Regions from separate parts of the Ornithinimicrobium jinqii genome, predicted to be linked through region 2. Evidence: predicted binding sites of a transcription regulator. Region 2 holds the regulator's gene; the other holds the start of a gene.
The links. Region 2 encodes Rex, which represses fermentation and respiration genes when NADH is low (regulators of the CRP and FNR family bind a similar motif). Its sites were predicted from a motif close to CTTGTGAANNNNTTCACAAG; they were not measured.
Positions count from the first base shown of each region.

Region 1: ACI3ET_RS12600 (geranylgeranyl reductase family protein) is a predicted target of Rex. The motif match lies at 1,911-1,930, and genes of this name have one in related genera.

Region 1 is NZ_JBJFZS010000025.1:56,641-60,037, forward strand. It holds gene ACI3ET_RS12590 (DUF294 nucleotidyltransferase-like domain-containing protein) at 1-1,130, shown strand, start outside; gene ACI3ET_RS12595 (exonuclease domain-containing protein) at 1,130-1,825, shown strand; gene ACI3ET_RS12600 (geranylgeranyl reductase family protein) at 1,946-3,241, shown strand; gene ACI3ET_RS12605 (NADH-quinone oxidoreductase subunit A) at 3,333-3,397, shown strand, end outside.
Region 2 is NZ_JBJFZS010000029.1:122,948-126,344, reverse strand. It holds partial or broken gene hemC (hydroxymethylbilane synthase) at 1-447, opposite strand, end outside; gene ACI3ET_RS13880 (glutamyl-tRNA reductase) at 444-1,829, opposite strand; gene ACI3ET_RS13875 (redox-sensing transcriptional repressor Rex) at 1,826-2,488, opposite strand; gene ACI3ET_RS13870 (glutaredoxin family protein) at 2,676-2,921, opposite strand; gene ACI3ET_RS13865 (30S ribosomal protein bS22) at 3,013-3,111, opposite strand; gene ACI3ET_RS13860 (helix-turn-helix domain-containing protein) at 3,309-3,397, opposite strand, start outside.

The DNA.
Region 1 (3,397 bases), on a different contig from region 2:
AGATGACCGGGCGCAACATCCACCACCTGCCGGTGGTCGACGAGGCGGGGGCCGTCGTCGGTCTGGTCACCACCACCGACCTGGTGCGCCTCGAGCGCTCGAACCCCGTCTACCTCGTGACCGACCTCGCCCGTCAGCAGGACCCGGACGGCGTGATCGCGCTGTCCCGACGCATCCCGCGGGTCGTGGACCAGCTCGTGGGCGAGGACGCCTCGGCGGAGGACATCGGGCGGGTGGCCACCGCGCTGACCGACGCCGTCACCGTCCGGCTGCTGGAGCTGGCCGAGGCCGACCTGGGGCCGGCACCCGGGGGCTACGCCTGGGCCACGCTCGGGTCCGCTGCCCGGGAAGAGCTGGCGATGGGGGGCGACCAGGACCACGCCCTGGTGCTCGCCGACGACGCCGACCCGCAGGACCCGTGGTGGGCGGCGCTGGCCGAACGGGTCACCGAGGGCCTGGAGGCCGTCGGGATGCGGCGGTGCGACGGCGACGTCATGGCCACCAACCCGCAGTGGCGGATGACCGCGTCGCAGTGGCGCAGCCGGTTCGCGCGCTGGACCCACGAGCCGCACCCCGACGCCGTGCTGCAGGCGGCCATCTTCTACGACATGCGGGCCCTGCACGGCGAGGTCTCCCTCGTGGAACGGCTCCGCGAGGAGGTGGTGCCGATGGGTGGGCGCTCCGAGCTCCTCCTGGCCCACCTGACCGGCCAGGCAGCCCGGATGAGACCGCCCATCGGCTTCTTCCGCGGCTTCGTCCTCGAGGACGCGGGTGAGCACCGCGACACCCTGGACATCAAGCGCGGCATCGCCGCCATCGTCCAGCTCGCCCGGGTGCACGCCCTCCGGGCCGGCTCCCTCGCGCTGCCGACCACTGCCCGGCTCACCGCCGCCCACGCCCGTGGGATGATCGGCGCGGAGACGGCCACCGACCTCACCGACGCCCTGGAGCTGATGTCCTACCTCCGGCTGCGCCACCAGGTGAAGCAGGTCCGCGACGGGCTCACGCCGGACAACCGCATCGACCCGCACCGGCTCGGCAGCCTCGAACGGCGTCACCTGCGGGACGCCTTCCAGATCGTCCGCTCGGCGCAGCACGGTCTGAGCACCCGGCTGCCGCAGGTCACCTGATGGGGCTGCGGGACCTCCTCGGGCGTCGCCGACCGATGCCGCCGCCGCCGGAGGGACCGCTGGCCGACCTCGCGGCCGCGCCGCGGCCCGACCGTGACACGCCGTTGACCGAGGTGCAGCTGCTCGCCGTCGACCTCGAGACGACCGGGCTGGACCCGCGCACCGACGAGCTCCTGTCCTTCGGCCTGGTCCCGCTCGATGCCGTCGAGGTCCGCCTCGCCGGGGCCCGGCACCTCCCCGTCCGGCCCCGGGGCGACGTGGGTGAGTCCGCGGTCGTGCACGGGCTGACGGACGACACCCTGGCGGGCGCGCCCCTGCTGGACCAGGTCCTGCCGCAGGTCCTGGAGGCGCTGACCGGGCGGGTGCTGGTGGCCCACTTCGCCCAGGTGGAGACGACCTTCCTGCAGGCGGCCTGCCGGACCGTCTACGGCACCTGGGTCCCCCCGCAGGTGGTCGACACGATGGAGCTGCAGCGCCGCCTGCTCGGGGCGCAGTTCCACGAGCTGCGACCCGGCGTCCTGAGGCTCGACGAGTGCCGCCGCCAGCACCACCTGCCCCGCTACCGCGCCCACTCGGCGGTCGTCGACGCCATCGCCTGTGCGGAGCTGTTCCTGGCCCAGGTCGGTGCGCTCGAGGAACGCCGGGGCCGTCCGCTCGTGCTCGGGGACGTCCTCGACCGGAAGCTCTCCGGGTAGACATTCGCGCATGCCAGCCTGACCTATAACAGCCGAGCCCCCCCTGTCCCGGACGCGCGAGACGCCCGTCCTAGACTGACGCGAGTTCGTGAAAGTTGGCACAAGCGAGGCGCAGACACCGTGAGTGGACAGGTCGAGACGGCTGACGTCATCGTCGTCGGAGCAGGCCCGGGAGGGTCCTCCACCGCCGCATACCTCGCAGCCCACGGGCTCGACGTCCTCCTCCTGGAGAAAGCCTCCTTCCCGCGCGACAAGATCTGCGGCGACGGGCTCACCCCCCGCGCGGTCCGTGAGCTCATCAGCCTCGGCGTGCCCATCCGTCCGGAGGACGGCTGGCACCGGACCAAAGGTCTGCGCATCCTGGGCGGCGGCGTGCGCATGGAGCTGGACTGGCCGGGCAACGCGACCTTCCCCCCCTTCGGGCTGGTGCGCACCCGGGCGGACCTCGACGAGATCCTCGTCCGCCACGCCGAGTCGCGCGGCGCCCGCCTGCACGAGCGGATGAACGTCTCGGAACCGGTGCTGGACCACCGCGGGTTCATCTGCGGCGTGACGGCCAGGGTGATGGGGGAGAGCGGCCGGGCGACCGGCGAGACCCGCGAGTTCCGCGCCCCCGTGGTCGTCGCCGCGGACGGCAACTCCAGCCGGTTGTCCCTGGCGATGGAGCGGCCCAGGCGTGACGACCGCCCGATGGGCGTGGCGGTCCGCACCTACTACACGACCCCCCGCCACGACGACGACTACATCGAGTCCTGGCTTGAGCTGTGGGCCAAGGGCGAGGACGGCCAGCAGGACGTCCTCATGCCCGGCTACGGCTGGATCTTCCCGGTCGGTGACGGCACCGCCAACGTCGGCCTGGGCATCCTCGACACCGCCAAGGACTTCGGCACCTTCGACTACAAGGACGTCATGCGCCGTTGGGTGGCGGGCATGCCGGCCGAGTGGGAGCTGGGGGAGCAGACCCAGCTCGGCCCGATCCGCGGTGCTGCCCTGCCGATGTGCTTCAACCGTCAGCCCCTCTACGACCGCGGGCTGCTGCTCGTCGGCGACGCCGGCGGCATGGTCAACCCGTTCAACGGGGAGGGCATCGCCGAGGCCATGGAGGCCGGTCGCCACACCGCCGAGGTCGTCGCGTCCGCCCTCGCCCGCGCCACGCCCGGGGAGCGGGAGGCCGTCCTGCAGTCCTACCCCGCAGTGATGAAGGACTCGCTGGGCGGCTACTACATGCTCGGCAAGCAGTTCGCCACCCTCATCGGCAACCCGGAGATCATGCGGCTCGCGGTCCGCTACGGCCTGCCGCGCCGGTCGCTCATGCGACTGCTGCTCAAGATCATGGCCAACCTGCCGCAGGAGCGCGGCGGCGGACTGGACGACCGGGTCATCAACGCGCTGAGCCGGGCGACCCCTGCGGCATGATCGTTCCGAAGATGACTAGGCTGACCCCGTGCCCGTCCTGTCCCTGGGCTGGCCCGACGCCGCGCACGACCCGAAAGGAGTCCTGGCTCTGATGGACTACCACCCCTATCTGCCGGTCCTCTTCTTCCTCTTCTTCGGGCTCCTCTTCGCGTTCGG
Region 2 (3,397 bases):
GCCGCGGATGTCCCGGACGTGCAGGTCGGGACGCACCTGGGCGAGCTGGGCGGCGCGGCGCGGGGACCCGGTGCCGACCACGGAGCCGGCCGGCAGCCCGGCGAGCCGAAGGCCGTCGCGGGCGACGAGCACGTCGCGGGGGTCCTCCCGCTCGGGCACCGCCGCCACGACCAGGCCCGGCTCGGGTGCGGTCGGGAGGTCCTTGAGGGAGTGCACGGCCAGGTCGATGCGTCCCTGCCGGAGCCCGTCGCGCAGCGCCGAGGCGAAGACCCCGGTGCCACCGATCTCCGACAGGCTGGCGCGCGAGACGTCCCCCTCGGTGCGCACGAGCACGAGCTCGACGTCGTGGCCGGAGGCCCGCAGCCGGTCGGCGACCCACCCGGACTGGGCCGTGGCCAGGGCGCTGGCGCGGGTGCCGAGGCGAAGCGGATGGCGCAGGCGGCTCATGCCTCGCCCCCGGCGGTCGGCAGCGTCAGCGGCGGCCGGGTCGTGACCACCACCTCGTGCGGGTCGAGGTCGAACAGCTCGCGCAGGGCGTGGGCGAGGTCGGTGTCGCCGGAGGAGACCAGCTCCTTGGCCCGGACGCTGGGGGTGTGCAGCAGCTTGTCCACCACCCGCTGGACGGTCCGGCGGACCTCGACCCGCTCGTCCTCGGGCAGGTGCGGGACACGCTGGTCCAGACGGGCCATCTCGGCGTCGACGACCTTGCTCGCGCTGGCCCGCAGGGCGGCGAGGGTCGGGCCGAGGCGGGCGGCGCGGCGCTCGGTCAAGTAGGCGGCGACCTCGCTGGTCACGAGGTCACGGACCTCGGCGACCGCCCGGTGGGGGACGGCGCCGGCCACCGGACGGGGCAGGAGCCCCTCCTCCGGGGACGTCGCGGCACCGGACGCGACCACGGCCTCGAGCGAGGAGTGCAGGTCTCCGAGCCCCCACAGGTGCACGCCCGGCAGGTCGGTGACGGCGGGGTCGACGTCCCGCGGGAGAGCGAGGTCGAGCAGGACGAGCGGCGCCCCGGTGCGGCCCGTCGCGGCCCGGGCGGCGGCGAGCGCGTCGTGCTCGACGACGTGGCCCACGGCTCCGGTGCAGGCGAGCACCAGGTCGGCCCCGCCGACAAGACGCTCGAGGTCGGCCCAGTCCCCGGCGACCACCTGGTGGTTCTCGGCCAGCCGCAGGGCACGGGCACGCGTGCGGTTGACCACGGTGACGTCGGCGACGCCCGCGCGGACCAGCCGGGCGACGGCGAGGCCGGACATCGCGCCGGCCCCGACGACGACCGCGCGGACCGTGGACAGGTCGGGGTGGACGGTGGTGGCGCGGTCCAGGCCCAGCCCCACCAGCGAGCGCGAGACGCGGTCGATGGCCGTCTCGGCGTGGGCGCGCTTGCCGACCCGCAGCGCCTGCTGGAGCAGCGGGTTGAGCGAGACGCCGAGGCGTCCCTCGCGCTGCGCCGCTGCCAGCGCCTCGCGCAGCTGGCCCAGGATCTCGCTCTCGCCGACGGCCAGGGAGTCGAGGCCGCAGGCGACCTCGAAGAGGTGGGAGACCGCGCGGTCGTCGTAGTGGACGTAGAGGTGGGAGGTCAGCTCCTCCTGGCTCAGCCCGGTGAGCTCGCCGAGGGCGTCGCCGACCTCGGACAGCGCCCCGTGGAAGGTGCCGGCCTCGACGACGACCTCGAGACGGTTGCACGTCGACAGGACCAGCGTCTCCTCGACGTGGTCGCCGGCCTGCAGGCGGGCGCCGAGCTCGCGGGCGGCGCCCGGGGTGAGGGCGGCGCGCTCGAGCAGCTCGATCGGTGCGCTGTGGTGGGACATGCCCACGACCAGGACGCTCATCCGACCTCCAGCCCGCCGCCGCCCGCGAGGGCCCGCTGGTGCTCGTGGAAGGCGAGGACCTGCAGCTCGGTGGCGAGGTCGACGGCACGGACGTGGACGTCCTCCGGGACGCGCAGCACCGTGGGGGCGAAGGTGAGGATCGAGCGGACGCCGAGCGCCACGAGGCGGTCGGCCACCTCCTGCGCCGCGTCGGCCGGCGTGGTGATGACCCCCACCGCCACCGGGGTGCGCGCGGGGTCGAGGGCGGCGAGCGGCTGGACGACGAGCCCGTGGATCTCCTGCCCGAGGACGTCGGGGGCGTTGTCGACGAGCGCGACGATGTGGAAGCCGCGGGTCGCGAGGCCGTCGTAGGCGGCCAGCGCGCGTCCCAGGTTCCCCATCCCGACGATGACGACGGGACGGTCCTCGCTGAGGCCGAGCTCGGCCGAGATCTGCTCGCTCAGCCGGACGACGTCGTAGCCGACGCCGCGCACCCCGTAGGACCCGAGCGAGGACAGGTCCTTGCGGACCTGGGCCGAGCGCACGCCGGTCTCGGCGGCGAGCGCCTCGCTGGACACGGAGTGGTGGCCCTGCTCCGCGAGGGAGGTGAGGGCACGCAGGTAGCCGGGGAGTCTTCCGACGGTGGCCTCGGGGACCCCTCGTCGGGTGGACTCGGCCATCACTGCGGACCGGCTCCTCTCATCGGGCGGCGTCGGACGAACGGGCCTTATACCAGACCTTGCTGGAGCCCCCCGACGCGGACCCCCACACTCTAGGGCTGCTCCCCCAGATCGGCCAAACGACCGCTCGCGGGCCCGCGCGAGGACGGTGGCGAGGAGCCACCCCCCAGCAGGCAGGGAGCACGCCTCACCGGAGGAGGGAGCGGACCGTGGCCTCGTCGACGCGCCAGTGGGCGAGCTCCTCGCCGTCGACGAGGAGGACCGGGACGAGGGTGGTCCACCGCGCGAGCAGGGCCGGGTCGCCGGCGCCCGCCTCGTCGAGGTCGAGGAGCTCGACCGGGTGGTCCTCCCCCAGGACCCGTCGGACGGTCGCCTCCATCTCCTCGCAGAGGTGGCACCCCCGGCGCGTCACGATCGTCAGGGTCAACGGCATACCTGCTCCTCCTCTGCCCGGGGCACCAGACAGGTAGGGCGCCGACCCCGCCGGGGTGGCGCCCTACCTGTGCGTTCGGACCGTCAGCCGGTCACTTCTTGTTGCGACGCTGGTGACGCGTCTTGCGCAGCAGCTTGCGGTGCTTCTTCTTCGCCATCCGCTTGCGGCGCTTCTTGATCACAGAGCCCATGGGCTGTCCTTCGTCTCGATGGTCGGGGTGCTGCTCCGGCGTCGTGCAGCGCACTCGGGTCGAGCGCGGGTGGCACTCGGGTCGAGCGAGGCCGGGGGTGTCGCGGCATCACTGCCACACCTCACCCGCACGACGGATGACCCAAGCCTAGCGCGACCGCGCTGCGGCCCCAAACCCGCTCCGGGCACCGTCGGCGCTCAGGCCGTCCCGTGGTAGGACTCCTCGAGGTAGTCGTGGACCGCCTTCTCCGGGACACGGAAGGAGCGACCGACGCGGACCGCGGGGA